Linked DNA regions of Prochlorococcus marinus str. SB. The protein of the gene in region 2 binds, or shares a complex with, the protein of the main gene of each other region. Links are inferred from orthologs where the notes say so. Each region holds a gene or a part of one and is shown on either strand. Other genes may lie near its edges.

What was found. Proteins that work in one complex are often made in the same cells at the same time.
Region 1: the proteins of carB (region 2) and carA are in contact, whole or in part, in a solved structure (PDB 1KEE), measured with the Escherichia coli proteins. The link is inferred for Prochlorococcus marinus str. SB from one-to-one orthologs.

What each region holds. Positions count from the first base shown.
Region 1 is NZ_JNAS01000001.1:149,781-157,181, reverse strand. The notes cover bases 2,949-5,900. They hold carA (glutamine-hydrolyzing carbamoyl-phosphate synthase small subunit), read right to left. Parts: upstream 5,019-5,900; coding sequence 3,879-5,018; downstream 2,949-3,878. Other genes in these bases: trpD (anthranilate phosphoribosyltransferase), read right to left, coding at 5,033-5,900; EV02_RS09165 (STAS domain-containing protein), read right to left, coding at 3,453-3,752; EV02_RS07645 (ribonuclease III domain-containing protein), read right to left, coding at 3,058-3,456; rlmB (23S rRNA (guanosine(2251)-2'-O)-methyltransferase RlmB), read right to left, coding at 2,949-3,053. Outside these bases: EV02_RS07625 (DNA polymerase III subunit alpha), read right to left, coding at 1-126; Asp-tRNA(Asn)/Glu-tRNA(Gln) amidotransferase subunit GatA, read right to left, coding at 211-1,659; EV02_RS07635 (DUF1816 domain-containing protein), read right to left, coding at 1,690-1,905; more of rlmB, read right to left, coding at 2,049-2,948; more of trpD, read right to left, coding at 5,901-6,067; EV02_RS07660 (DUF3288 family protein), read right to left, coding at 6,101-6,397; EV02_RS07665 (ABC transporter ATP-binding protein), read left to right, coding at 6,478-7,401. UniProt on the Escherichia coli protein: Small subunit of the glutamine-dependent carbamoyl phosphate synthetase (CPSase).
Region 2 is NZ_JNAS01000001.1:275,356-283,661, forward strand. What follows is about bases 1,929-5,785. They hold carB (carbamoyl-phosphate synthase large subunit), read right to left. Parts: upstream 5,426-5,785; coding sequence 2,129-5,425; downstream 1,929-2,128. Other genes in these bases: EV02_RS07025 (DUF6447 family protein), read left to right, coding at 1,929-2,124; EV02_RS07015 (DUF3318 domain-containing protein), read left to right, coding at 5,533-5,785. Also shown: EV02_RS07035 (RNA-binding S4 domain-containing protein), read right to left, coding at 1-110; EV02_RS07030 (ABC transporter ATP-binding protein), read left to right, coding at 228-1,874; more of EV02_RS07025, read left to right, coding at 1,906-1,928; more of EV02_RS07015, read left to right, coding at 5,786-6,171; rsfS (ribosome silencing factor), read left to right, coding at 6,161-6,505; EV02_RS07005 (CGLD27 family protein), read left to right, coding at 6,515-7,009; EV02_RS07000 (asparaginase), read left to right, coding at 7,010-7,975. UniProt on the Escherichia coli protein: Large subunit of the glutamine-dependent carbamoyl phosphate synthetase (CPSase).

The DNA.
Region 1 (7,401 bases), 130 kb from region 2 along the record:
TCCATGATCAGTAAGAGCTATCGATTCCATTCCAAGATCACAAGCTCTATCTACAATTTTTGAAATTTGACTGGCACCATCAAGCAAGCTGTAGTCACTATGATTATGAAGAGGAACGAAAGCCATATTCAAATAATTTATATATATAAGATAGAGAAAATTTCTAAAAGATCTATACTTTGTGATTACAAATTAATTATTAATACAAATTTAAAATAAAGGTCTGTTCTTAATTACCTGAGCATCAATTTCAAAGATATTTGCGGCATTCAATATTCTATCTTCCTCTAATACATTGCCTATTAATTGCATTCCAATAGGTAATCCTCTAGTATCAAAACCACAAGGAATACTAATTGCTGGGAGGCCTGCCAAATTAACAGGAACAGTTAATAGGTCAGACAAATACATTGAGAGTGGATCATTTACAAAATCTCCCTTTAAAAAAGCAGTGGTTGGGCAAGTTGGAGTTAATAAAACATCTACTTTCTTAAAAGCATTATCAAAATCTTTTCTTATAAGTGTCCTAACTTTTTGTGCCTTCTTGTAATAGGCATCACTGTATCCAGCTGACAATGCATAAGTACCTATCAAAATTCTTCTTTGTACCTCATCTCCAAAACCCTCAGCTCTACTTTTTGAAGTCATATCTATAAGATTTGTACCTTCATTCGATCTGTGGCCATATTTAACTCCATCATATCTAGCTAAATTTGCGGAGGCTTCAGATGGTGCAATTACATAATATGTCGCAATTCCATCATTAAATCTAGGACATTCAACTTCAATAATTTCAGCCCCTAAAGCTTGGAATCTATCAACTCCAGAAAGAACAGATTCCTTAACTTCTGGATTAAGCCCTGGGTGATCAAAACATTCTTTAATGATTCCAATTTTTAAACCCTTTATAGATTTATTTAAGTCAGTCAAATAATTCGGTACTGGTTTGTCAAGACATGTTGAGTCAAAGGGGTCTTTACCAGATATTGAATAAAGAATTTCAGCAGCATCTGAGACAGTATTTGTAATTGGGCCAATTTGATCAAGAGAGCTAGCAAATGCTACAAGCCCCCATCTACTAACTCTGCCATAAGTAGGTTTAAGACCTACGACGCCACAAAATGAAGCTGGCTGTCTTATTGATCCTCCTGTGTCAGAACCTATAGCGGCAGCACAAAATCCAGCGGCAACTGAAGCAGCACTACCGCCTGAACTGCCTCCTGGCACTCTATTAATATCCCAGGGATTTGAAGTAACACCAAATACAGAAGTTTCGGTTGAACTACCCATTGCAAATTCATCTAAATTTGTTTTTCCTAAACAAATTCCCCCTGAAGACCATAATTTGCTCGAAGCGGTAGATTCATAAGGAGCGACAAAGCTTTTAAGCATTTTACTTGCACAAGTTGTTGTGACTCCTTTGGTACAAATATTATCCTTTATTGCTATTGGGATCCCCGCGAGAGGAGGCAGTTTTTCTTTATTTTGAATTAATTTATCAATATTCTCTGCTTGCTCAATAGCATTATCTTTTGTAATACAAATATATGAGTTAATTTCAGGATCTTTTTGATCGATTTTTTCAAAGATATCATTAACTAATTCCTTAACAGAAACATTATTACTGGTAATTTCTTTTCTTAAAGAATTAAAATTCATTTTTTAATTTATTTCTTAAATTCAAAGTTATCAAACAGTTAATGGTTCTTCTTTATTGCAACGTACTAAAGTGTGTTTAATATTTTTGGAACCTTCATCAGAAAGATCTTTAATAAAAGAAGACATATTTTCTTTTAAACTACGTTTAGTAATAAATGGGCCGAACCAGTATGTATTACTAGGTTCATCTGTCTCAATTTTAGCCCACCAGGCTAAACCAAGTTTGTTTCCAAAATTTCTAATCAATTTTTTTGGCCTGATTGACCATCAATTCTTGTTAAATTCTATACAATTTTGTAGTGAAAATTCAATAAATTTTTATTAATCATATTAATGTATTGAAACAACAACATTTTAGTGGTCTTTAAAAAAGTAATTTTTAATAAAAATTATTTATCTGTCAAGTAAAATAATGATATTGCAGCCGCCACAGAGGCATTTAAACTTGTAGTCTTACCTTTAAGAGAAATACTTAATATAAAATCGCATTTTTTCTGAGTAAGCAAAGAAATACCTTTATCTTCAGAGCCAACTACAACTACCAAAGGTCCTTTTTCTTTAAAATTTGACATGGATAATTGACCATCTCCAGATAAGCCAACAACAATAAAACCATTTTTCTTAAGTTCATCAAGAGCTCTATTTAAGTTAACAACTCTACTAACGTGAAGGTGTTCTAAGGCTCCTGCAGCTACCTTGGCGACAGTTCCAGTCAATCCTGCAGACCTTCTCTGAGGAATAATTACACCCTTACAATCAAATGCTTCTGCTGATCTAATAATCGCACCAACATTATGAGGATCAGTTATACCGTCTAAAGCGACTAATATAGGATTTGGACAATTTTGTTTAGAAAAATCTATTAATTGCTCTATGGATATTGTTTTAGAGCACGCTAACTGCAATGCAATACCTTGATGTGAGGCTCCATATGTCAATTGCGAAAGTCTGTTCCAAGAAACTTCTTCAATAAGAACTCCTTTTGATTTAAGATCCTTAAGCAAAATATAGAATTTGTCTGAAGAAAAAATTTCCGAAGTGCACCAAATTCTATTAATCGCTCTATCACTACTAAGAGCTTCATAAACCGAATGTTTACCCCATATCCAATCATCAAAATTTCTCTTATTAATAAACTCTTGATGCATATCAGAATTTTTATTAGGAAACTCTGTTTGTGATTTAAAACTTGGATTTCTTCTTTTTAAATAAGAAAAAGTATTATTTTTATCATTTTTTTTTAAATTTTCAACTTTCTTATTTTTAGCGGAATTGTTGAAAAATCTATCATTTTTTTCAGAACTATTTGTATTTTTTGGGTAATAACCAAAATCTGAATTTTTTTTGCGTTCTTTATTATTTTTTCCGCGAAATTTATTTGACGAGTTTTTCATAGATTCAATTCATTTTTAATTCTAAATATTCAAAAAGGGTTGATAATCTTTGAGGATCTTTTAAAAATAGCCAGCCAATAAGAGTTTCAAAACCTGTTGCTCTAGAATATATGGTGGGGTTTGAAGATTTTGGATATCTCTTTGTTTTATTTCTAGCACGCCTAATTAAATCCATTTCATTTGAATTTAACAAATGTTCGATTTGACTTAAAGATTTTGACTGAGATTTTGCTTTTACTTCATTTACTACAGATAAATGGAGGTCTTTAGATTTTAGAGGGTAATGAACATGCCTTAGTCTTTGATGGAGCTCCCATACCGAATCTCCAAGCCAAGCAAGTTGAATAACACCTATATCCTCGGGAGATCCATATGGAACCAAGTTTTGAATCCAATAATTCAATTCTTTAAATAATTTAATGCATCTTCAAGGCTTGACTTCAAGTTAAGAAAATCCCCTAAACGAACAAGTTTAATTGTTTGGGCAACTCTCGAATTGCCAACGACAGAAAAACCAAGTTTTGACTTTTTGCATTCTTTTGAAGTTTGAACAAGTGCTCCCAGCCCCGATGAATCTAAAAAATCTATTTTTGTAAGATCTATAACGAATGGAAGGTCATTTTTTAAATTATTAGTAACAAAAGTCTTAAATTGTTTTTCTGAGAAAGCATCTAGTTGGCCTTTAAAAGTAAAAACCATTATGTTTCTTTTAACCTCAAGGTTTCCTCTTAAAGAAACGGTTAACTTCTGGAAATCTTCTATGATTTATACCTCCAAAAAATTAATTTATCAAATGTAATTATCAAATCAAATGAAAACAATATGTCAACATCTTTCTAACATTAGAGAAACAAATTTTTTAAATAAATAATCTGAATCATGTGGGCCAGGTCCAGCTTCTGGATGATATTGCACACTAAATATAGGCTTATTGTAAACCTCTAGGCCAGCCACAGTATTATCATTAAGGTTATAGTGGGTAATTCTAACTATGTCCTTTGAGAGAGTATGGGGATCAATAGCAAAACCATGATTCTGACTAGTTATCTCAATTTTATTATTTTCACCACAAGGATGATTTAAACCACGATGTCCAAAGGGTAATTTATAAGTTGAACCTCCTAATGCTAATCCAAATATTTGATGGCCAAGGCAAATACCAAACATAGGTATCTGACCATATTCAATGAGAGATTTTGCTAAGTCTATACCTTCAGAAACAGATGAAGGATCGCCGGGACCATTTGAAAAAAACACACCATCAGGCTTGTTAGAAAGAACATCATTTAGAGAAGATCGAGAAGGCAAAACCAAAACTTCACAACCATGGGATACAAGTCTATTTAGAATTGAATTTTTAATTCCAAAATCTATTGCTACTATTTTTAACTTTTTAAAAGATTCGTCATATCTTTTTCTTAGATCAAAAATTGTTTTCGTATGACTTTTCCATATATATTTTTGCTTTGTTGAAACAACTTTTGATAAATTTAATCCCTCCATCTTTGGAGTGTCAGAAATTATCTTTAAACAACTTTCATCAGTTTTATCTAGAGAAGTAATAACTCCATTCATCGCGCCACTAGACCTTAAAATTTTAACAAGAGCTCTTGTATCAATTCCATGTAGACCTATAATATTTTTTTCAACTAACCATTGATTAAAATTCTTTTGTGATCTCCAATTACTGCTATTCGATGAAAAATTTCTAACAATTATACCTTTAACATTAATATTAGATTCTGAATCTTCAAAATTAATACCAGTATTTCCAATCTCTGGATAGGTAAATGTTAATAACTGTCCATAATAACTTGGATCAGTAATAACTTCTTGATATCCAGTCATTCCCGTATTAAAAACTATTTCACCAATGGCTGTACCAGAAGCACCAAAAGAGAATCCTGGGAAAACAATTCCATTACTTAAAACTAATTTCGCGTTTTTCTTATATGGATTAATCATCAATTTGAAATTAACTAATTTGCAGATAAATAATTTTTTAAAAGTAAAAACTTATTCCAAGGATCTCCTTGTTTTATAGAAAATAAAGCCTTTTTAAATCCTTCTTTTAAATCATCCTCAATTCCTGCTGCCCAAAGCACTAAAGCAGAGTTCAAGGCAACTACATCAATATGAGATTTTTGTCCGGAACCATTTAAAACAGACTTTAATATTTCCTCGTTAGAATCAATATCAGAAACCACAAGTTTTTCGTTAGTAATATTTTCATGGTTAAAGTCTGTTATATTTATTTCTGAAAACCGCAATTCACCATTTTCAACAAATATTAATTTATTTTCTCCTTGAAGCGAAGCTTCATCAAGACCGCCAGAACCATAAACAACTATTGCTCTGTTCATACCCATTTTTAAAAGCGCACTACCCATAGGTTTCAAAAGATCCTCAGAAGCAACCCCCAAAACTTGCGCATTGGGTCTTAAAGGATTTACTAATGGTCCAAGTTGATTAAATACTGTCCTTATTCCAAGGGTCTTTCTTAATGGCGCTAGTTTTATTAGAGATTTATGCCAAACAGGTGCGAACAAAAAAGTTATTCCAATTTCACTTACAGCTGTGATTACTTTTTCTAATGAACAATTTAAATCTAAGCCAAGATTCAACAAAACATCAGCAGAGCCAACTTTCCCACTAGCACTTTTATTTCCATGTTTTGCAATTTTTACCCCACAAGATGCAGCTACAAATGCTACTGCAGTTGAAATATTGAATGTATTAGCTCCATCACCCCCCGTTCCACAAGTATCTACTAAATACAAGTTTGGTCTTGGTGCTGGCAATTCGCAAACATTTAAGAGTTCCTCAGCCATAGAACTTAGTTCGACACCTGTAGAACTCTTAGCTCTCAAAGCACTCAAAAAAGCTCCTGTTTCAACATCTGAAATTTCATCATTAAGCCATCTTTTCATTAAAGATTTAGAAGTTAATTCATCAAGGTCCCTTCCCTCCAACAAATTATTTAGTATTTCAGCGTTTGATAGATTAGAAGACATTTATTTATTGAAGAAAAATTATGCAGATAAAATTCAATTTGAGGTATCAAAACCTGAGCCAACTAAACCTTTATTTGTATTAGAAGGCCTGAAGCTTTTTGACCAAATATTTTTTGTTTTCGAAAAAAGTTCATTTTTAGTGATCTTCCAAAAATTTAAAATTTTTTCAATATCGTTTTTAATTTCAATTTCGCCTGGGAAATTGGTATAACGATTTATTAACCTAGCTAAATTTATATAGTCAAGATCTTCTGGTGTTTTTTTAATGATAAGTGAATCTATAATGATTTTGTCTGTTTCATGTAATGGATGAGTTTGCTCGTTACCCATAAATAAATACTGAATCATTTATAAAATTAGCTCACATATTCAAAAATGAAACATTATCTTAATCATATCGGCAAAATCAAATGAAAAATTTAAAGATAAAAGTTATATCTAAATACCTAAGACCCTACAAAAGAGAATTCTTATATGGAGCTTTAGCTCTCTTGATGGTAAATATACTGAGTGTTGTAATACCCTTAGAAGTAAAAAATATAATTGACCAATTACAAAAGGGATTTTCTTCCGATTTTGTTATTTCTAAATCTTTATGGTTAATATTTTTAGCAACTTGTATGGGTTTAATAAGATTATTTTCAAGACAGATAGTCTTCGGTATAGGTAGAAAAGTAGAAGTAAATCTTCGTCAAAAACTTTTTGACCATTTACTTATACAAGATCCAGAATGGATCAAAAAAAAAGGAAGTGGAGACATTATTAGTAGAGCCACAAGTGATGTTGAAAACATACGAAGACTTTTAGGTTTTACAGTTTTAAGCTTGTGCAACATTGTCTTAGCTTATTCATTCACTATTCCTTCAATGTTTTCGATTAATAAGACATTAACAGTATCAGCTTTAATGATATTTCCATTAATCCTTGGAATTGTAAGTCTATTTGGTGGCAGAATGGTTAAACAAAGGAAAGCTCAACAAGAATCATTATCAAAACTTAGTGATCTAATACAAGAAGATTTATCTGGTATAAGCGCCATTAAAATTTATGCACAAGAGAATGCTGAGAAAAATGAATTTAATATATACAATAATGACTATCGAAATTCAGCGATAAAACTTGCAAGAACAGCGAGCACTCTATTCCCTTTGTTACAAGGGATTTCCTCAATTTCGTTATTGATATTATTATCACTAGGTACTTTTCAATTAGAGAGTGGATTTATTTCGATAGGTGGTTTAGTAGCTTTAATTCTTTACGTAGAAAGACTTGTCTTCCCAACAGCTCTATTAGGTTTTACCATAAATACTTTTCAGCTTGGTCAAGTAAGTTTA
Region 2 (8,306 bases):
CTAGTTTCTATTACACCATTAACCCTAACAGAACCAGATTTAATAAAAATCTTTGCTTCTCCACCAGAGGATACCAAATTTTTCCATTTTAAGAATTGATCCAATTTCATTGTTTTTATACACAAAGATATTGATAAAGTAGGATAAACAATCAAATATATAATATCTTGAGACTAATACCACCAGTCAGACCATATTCAAATAGGTTTATCAAGGGTTTTGTATGCATGCTCATTTACGTAGCTTGTTGGCCTTTATTAGCTTATTTAGCTGGAAACCTAATCCCTGCAATTGGATCAGGTGATCTTTCAAAAGTTTCTAGTATTATATTTAAGTCTTTATTCGTATTTTTAGTTCAGAAAACTGCTCAATTTGGACAGGATGTATTCATAGCAAAACCATCATTAGAAATTAGTGAAGTGATGAGAGGAAATTTATTTAGCAGAATTCAAAAAATAAAGATGAATTCTTTTGAAAATATTTCAGCCGGGGACATCACATATAGACTTACAGAAGATGCCGACAGGGTAAGCGAAGTTATTTATAAAACAGCTCAAGATACTATTCCCTGCACTTTACAGTTGTTAGCGGTAATAATCTACATGTTTTATTTAGACTGGTCACTAACAGTATCAACATTCGTTTTAGCACCATTGATTATTCTCTCAGTTAACAGTTTTGGAAGAAGAGTTTTAATAGCATCCGAAAAAAGTCAAGAATCAACAAGTAATTTAGCAGGTTTAATAGGTGAATCTATAAATGGAATGTCTACGATAAGAGCATTTGCTGCAGAAAATTGGATTGAGAAAAGATTTTATAAAAGATTAAGTACAAATAAAAAAGCAAAATATAAAACATTAAAACTACTTGCATTTCAACATCCAGTTGTAGGATTTGTTGAAGCATTTGGAATATTAGCAATATTAGGTTTAGGAGCCGCAAGAATCAATCTAGGCCTTCTAACAAGCGAAGAATTTAGTAGTTTTTTTGCTGCAATATTAATGCTTATCGATCCAATAAGCCATGTAAGTACAAATTTTAATGACTATAAACAGGCAGAAGCCTCAATAAAAAGGTTGAAAAACATAAATCAAGAACCTGTAGAAGATGATAAAGAAAATTTACTAAGGGTATCCAATTTTGTAGGCAAAATAAGTTTCAAGAAAGTAAATTTCGCTTACAAAAAAGATAATCAAGTACTTAAAAATATCAATTTAGAAATAAAAAGAGGGGAAGTCACAGCATTTGTTGGAGCTTCTGGAGCTGGTAAAAGTACAATGTTGGCTTTGATATTAAAGTTTATAACTCCAAATAATGGAGACATCTTTATAGATGATAAAAATCTCAAAATATTAAATACAAAAGATATTAGAAAAAAGATTGCATTAGTACAACAACAGCCTTTTTTGTTTTCAGGAACAATTATTGATGTAATAAGAATGGGCAGAAATTTCACTAAAGAAGAAGTTATTGAATCAGCAAAAAAAGCAAACGCTCACAACTTCATTCAAAAGCTTCCTGAGAAATATGAAACTGAAATAACTGAAAGAGGATCAAATTTTTCAGGTGGTCAAATCCAGCGGATAGCAATTGCAAGAGCAATACTCGGGAATCCCTCAATCCTTCTTTTAGATGAGGCCACAAGTGCATTGGATGCAGAATCAGAATCTGAAGTACAAAAAGGACTTAATAGAGCTATGAAAGATAGAACAGTTATTGTAATTGCTCATAGATTAGCCACCACTCAAGAGGCTAATAAAATAGTTGTTTTCGATAAAGGTGAAATTATTGAGGTTGGCGAACACATAGATTTAATAAATAAATCTGGAATTTATAAAGAATTATGTGAAAAACAATTTATTAAAAAATTATAATACTATTTTACTTATTAAAAAAAGTAAATTCATGAGCGAAAACACAAATGACTCTTCAAATCCAGTTTTAACCTTTGAAGGGAAAAAATATTTAATAAATGAACTTTCTAATGAAATAAAAGAATCTATAAAAGTACTACAAATCGCGGAGACACAACTCAAGATGCATCAAGATACTCTCAAATTACTTTCAATTAGTCGAAACTTCTTAGTAAATCAATTGAGAGAAAAACTAAAAAACTTAGAATAAAATATTAACAATTATGGATTTCCTGTAGAGAGTAGGTATTAATTTTATTGCATTGCAAAGCTTTGATCGCCTTAATGGCTGCCTTTGCTCCAGGAATAGTTGTAAAAGTTGGAATATTATATTCTAAAGCAGCACGTCTTAAATAAGCATCATCATGAAGAGCCTGTGGGCCTATTGGAGTATTAATTATTAATTGAACAAGTCCTGAACGAATTAGGTCCTCAATATTTGGTCTTCCTTCATGAACTTTTAGCACTTCTTCAACATGAATTCCTAAATTAACCAAATATGAAGCTGTACCTTTTGTTGCGATTAATTTAAATCCTAAATTCAACAGTTCTCTAGCAACTTCCTCAAGATTTTTTTTATCTAAATCATTTGTAGATAAAAAAGCAACTCCTTCTGAAGGAACACCATTACCTGCTGCCAATTCCGACTTGGCATAAGCAATTCCAAAATCTTTAGCTAAACCCATCACTTCTCCAGTAGATCTCATTTCAGGACCAAGTAATGTATCAGACCCAGGAAATCTTTTAAAAGGTAAAACGGCCTCTTTTACTGCCTGAAATTTTGGAGAAAATTCTTCTGTGAAATTAAGATCTTCTAATGTAAAACCTTGCATTAACTGAGTAGCTAATTTTGCAATTGGTTTGCCAATGGCTTTTGAAACAAATGGAACTGTTCTGGATGCTCTTGGATTTGCTTCGAGAATAAACAATTTATTTTCTCTATTATTTGTATTTATTACTGCAAATTGCAAATTAATTAAACCAACAACATTTAGTCTTTGTGCAATTAATTTAGTCCAGTTCCTTACATTTTCTATTGTAGATATTGAAAGAGAAATTGATGGTAAGCAACAAGCTGAATCCCCTGAATGAATTCCTGCAGGTTCCACATGTTCCATTAGGCCTGCAATTACAACCGATCCCTTTGAATCACATAAAGCATCAACATCGATCTCAATTGCATTATTCAAATATTGATCAAGAAGGATTGGATGATCAGGTGATACCATAACTGCTTCAGAAATGTATCTCGATAATTCATTCTCATCTTTAACAATTTCCATTGCCCTTCCACCCAAAACATAAGAAGGTCTTACAACCAAGGGGAATCCTATATTTTTTGCTACTATTTCTGCTTCATTTTGATTACGTGCAACACCGTTTAAAGGTTGTCTAATACTTAATTCTTCAAGAATTTTTGTAAATTCCTCTCTATCTTCTGCTAAATCGATAGATATTGGAGAAGTCCCAAGAATTTTTGATCCAGTTCTTATCCCATCATTAGATTTAAGCCATTCAAATAAAGGTAATGATAATTTCAATGGAGTTTGACCTCCAAATTGAACAATCAACCCATAAGGATTTTCAGCTTCTATTATGTTAAGCACATCCTCTAAAGTTACAGGCTCAAAATATAAAATATCGCTAGTATCATAATCTGTTGATACAGTTTCAGGATTACTATTAACCATTATTGTTTTGTAGCCATTTGTAGAAGCTTGATATGATGCATGGCAACAACAATAATCAAATTCTATTCCCTGACCTATTCTGTTTGGACCTCCTCCTAAAATCATAATTTTTTTTGATTTACTATTTTCTGAAATCTCGCTATCAAAAATTTGAGAATTTAAATTAATGAAAGATTCTTCGTAAGTTGAATAATGATAGGGAGTTGAGGATGAGAATTCTGCTGAGCAAGTATCAACAGTTTTATAAATTGGAATTATATTAAGTGTTTTTCTATATCTTCTTACTTCAAAAAACTCAGAATTAGTTAACTTCGCTATCTGTTGATCTGAAAAGCCTAATTGTTTAGCATGTAACATCAAATCTCTATCTAGTGTATAAAGTTGCTTATCTTTCAAAAAATCATTTTCAAAATTAAAGATATTACGTAATTTTTCGATAAACCATAAATCTATATTTGTAACTTCTTGAATATAATTATTAGTCTTCCCAAGTTTCATAGCTTTTTTAATTAGGAGAATTCTTTCAGATGTAGGGTTTCTTAAACTATTTTTAATTTGACTCTCATCCTTAAATTCATCTTGTGAATCACATTCCCATCCACAAATACCTACTTCTAATGACCTTAATGCTTTCTGAAATGATTCTTCAAAAGAACGACCTATTGCCATTGACTCACCAACAGATTTCATAGCAGTGCTTAATGTATTAGATGATCCTTTAAACTTTTCAAAAGCAAATCTTGGGATCTTAGTAACTACATAATCAATTGATGGCTCAAAACATGCAGGTGTTTTTTTTGTAATGTCATTAATAATCTCATCAAGTGTATAGCCAACAGATAATAAAGCTGCAATCTTAGCTATGGGGAATCCAGTTGCCTTACTTGCTAAAGCAGAGGATCTACTTACACGAGGATTCATTTCTATAACAATTACTTCTCCATTAGATGGATTTATTGCAAATTGAATATTACTCCCTCCTGTTTCAACTCCCACCTCTCTAATAATCTTCAATGACAAATCCCGCAACCTCTGATACTCCTTATCTGTTAAGGTCTGTGCAGGAGCTACAGTAATCGAATCTCCAGTGTGGACTCCCATTGGGTCTAAATTTTCAATACTGCAAACAATTACCACATTGTCAGCAGTATCTCTCATTACCTCCAGTTCAAACTCCTTCCATCCAATGAGTGATTTTTCAATTAATATTTGATTACTTGGACTTTCTTCTAAACCTGATTTACACAACTCGACAAATTCTTCAAGGTTAAAAGCAATTCCACCCCCTACTCCACCTAAAGTAAACGCAGGTCTTATTATAAGTGGATAGGAACTAATTTTTTTTGATACCTCAATAGCTTCATCTAGATTAGATGCAATACCAGATGGACAAACATTCACATTAATTTTCTCCATCGATTCTTTAAATAATTTCCTATCTTCAGCTTTATTAATCGCTCTTAAATCAGCTCCAATTAATTCAATATTATTTTGTTTTAAAAAATCTGACTCTGATAATTTAACCGCAAGATTCAAAGCGGTTTGACCTCCCATAGTGGGAAGAATGGCATCAGGTTTTTCTCTTAAAATGATCTGAGAAACTATTTCAGGAGTCAATGGTTCAATATATGTTTTGCTTGCGATATCAGGATCGGTCATTATTGATGCTGGGTTTGAATTTATCAAGACAATTTCATAACCAGCATTTCTTAATGCTTTGCAAGCTTGAGTACCAGAGTAATCAAATTCGCATGCTTGCCCTATAACAATCGGTCCCGAACCTAAAATAAGAATTTTTTTTAGATCACCTCTTTGAGGCATAATTTAAACATTCATTTATCTCATGCTACTTATAAATCATCAGATGTTAATCAAGTTACTTGAAAAGCAACATTTGTTTCTATAGTATTGAAAGAAATTAATTTTTTATGAGCGAACTTCAGCGACTTAAAAGTTTGTTGCCTCCAGAGAATGAAAGTTGGGTATTTGTTGAAGCTGCTGCGGCTATAGATCCACCTTTAATAACACTTGAGGAAATCGGTCGTGACGAAGTAGAAATTCAAATAGATTTGGATGAATGGGATAACTTTGCTATTGACCATAGAAATTTATTATTTTGGCACGAGGTTGGGAAAATCCAAAATGATACAATTCCAAGAGATGGATGGGAAATGGCAGCTCTAGCCATAGGACTTGGAGGGGCGATAGGAGAGTTGTGGGTACAAGATGGGTTACTTTTATTACTTGCTCTTGGTTTATCAAGTTTTGCAGGATATCGATTATATTTAAAAAATAATTCTGAAAAAAAGCTTCAAGATGCTATTTATGCAGATGAAAGAGCCATAGATCTTGCTTGTAGATTTGGATACAGCATTCCAAATGCTTATAAAAGTCTTGGAGGAGCATTAAAGGAGTTAATAGATAAAACACGAAAAAAGAAAAAAAGAAGTTTCTTTGAAGATAGATTAGATGCCTTAAGAAAAAGTGCAGAAAAAGCAAGATCAGAATTATCTCAGCAAGAAGGCTCTGATAAATCAGTTTCAAGTGAAAATGTTTATGGACAATAAAAGTTTGGTTTTAATAGCAGCCAAAGCATGTGATGAAAAAAAAGCAAGAGATATAAAACTTATAAAAATTGACAAAGTATCATATATAAGTGAATGGATTTTGATTGCAGAAGGATTATCTGATGTACAGGTTAGATCTATAACTAACTCTGTAGAGGGAGAGCTAAGAGAAAAGGCTAAAGTTGAACCTATACGAAAAGAAGGAATTAACGAAGCAAAATGGGCTTTACTCGATTATGGTGATTTAATAGTAAATATTTTTCAACCAGAAATAAGAAAATATTATGACCTTGAATCATTCTGGAGTAATGGAGATAATCTTTTATTTCCATAATTTTATTTTATGAATCAATCTAAATGTCCTGTCCCTAGAGAACAGCAACCCACAAATGAATTCATAGAATTATCAAAATCTAAAATTTTTTCTTGGCCAAAAACAAAAAAGTCACTAATTCTTACATTGATAAAGTTCTGGGTAGGTGCTTTTGTTCTATTTCTTGTTATTTCTTCAGGAAGTGTATATTTCAAAACGTCCCTTTTCAAATATATTCTATTAAGTTTTTTTAGCAGCTTATCAATACCTCTTTTAATTTCAATAAGGTTATATCTAGGTTGGAAGCATATATTTAATAGATTAATTTCTGAAAAAGTTGAATATGAGGAATCTGGTTGGTATGACGGTCAAGTTTGGGAAAAACCATTAGTTTTGAAAGAAAAAGAATCACTTATTGCTTCAATTGAGGTAAAACCTATTTTAACAAATTTAATTCAAATTTTTTCTATTATTTCAGTCTTAGCTTTATCTGGCATTCTGATTTTTCAATATAACAATTTCTAAATGAGTTCTAATTTCAAAAACCTCTACACCTCTAACAATCCTCCCTTACAAGCAACCTTAATTAGAGGATCAAATATTGAGTCGATCCATAAAATTCATGCTGTTATTACTGATAAAAAAGGGAGGGTTTTAATGTGCGCAGGTAACCCAGAATATAAAAGTTTCATAAGATCAGCACTAAAACCATTTCAAGCAATACCATTTGTTAGTAGTGGAGCTGCATCAAAAATCAATAATGAATCAAAATCAATTGCGTTGGCATGCGGTTCACATAGTGGATCAAAACTTCATTCAAGAGAAGCCTTCAAAATTTTATGGGAATATGACATTGACATTAATAATCTTAAATGTCCAAAATCCAAGACAAGTCCATTAGAACATAATTGTTCGGGTAAACATGCTGCTTTTTTAGCTACATGCAAAAAAATGAATTGGCCATTAGATAGTTACCTAAAAGGGGATCATCCTCTTCAAATAGAAATATTCAGAATTGTTTCTGAATTACTTGAAATCCCGCCATCTGAAATAAACGCAGAACGTGATGATTGTGGTGCACCCACTCTTTTTTTAAAACTATTAGAAATGTCGAGGTTATATTCACTTCTGAGCAGCTCCGAAAATGCTGAATTAGAACAAATCAGTAGAGCTATGACAATAAATCCAATAATGATAAGTGATAACAATAAATTTGATACAGAAATAATTAAAGCTTCTCATGGGAACGTTATAGGTAAAGGTGGAGCCGAGGGAATACAATGTCTATGTAAAGTAAATGAAGGGATAGGTTTAGCTTTAAAAGTAGAAGACGGATCAAAAAGAGCAAAGCATGCTGTTAGTCTTCACTTACTAAAACAGTTAGAGTGGATATCTGAATTAAGAATTCAAGACATCGAAGAAAAAGTTTTTAATTTTCCTGAAGGAGTGCGACTTGAAGTTAAAGGTAAAGTAAAATTCCAAGAATCCTAAAAAACAGGAAAAATAACTCATTCAGATGTATGCTATGTATATGTCGCGGGGTAGAGCAGTCTGGTAGCTCGTCGGGCTCATAACCCGAAGGTCGGAAGTTCAAATCTCCCCCCCGCCACCAAATAGAAGCAGCTTTACTGCTGCTTTTTTAGTATTCGAAGTACAGCAATTATAAAACTAAAAATTATAAAGTCTTAACTAAAAAGAGTTTATTAAAAATTATTTGAAATCTTTTTGAATAGAAAATTTCAAGTCAACTCTAACTAATAATCCAGTAACAATAAAAAGTATTCCAATGTATGAATTCAAAGATAGGTCCAAAATATTAAAT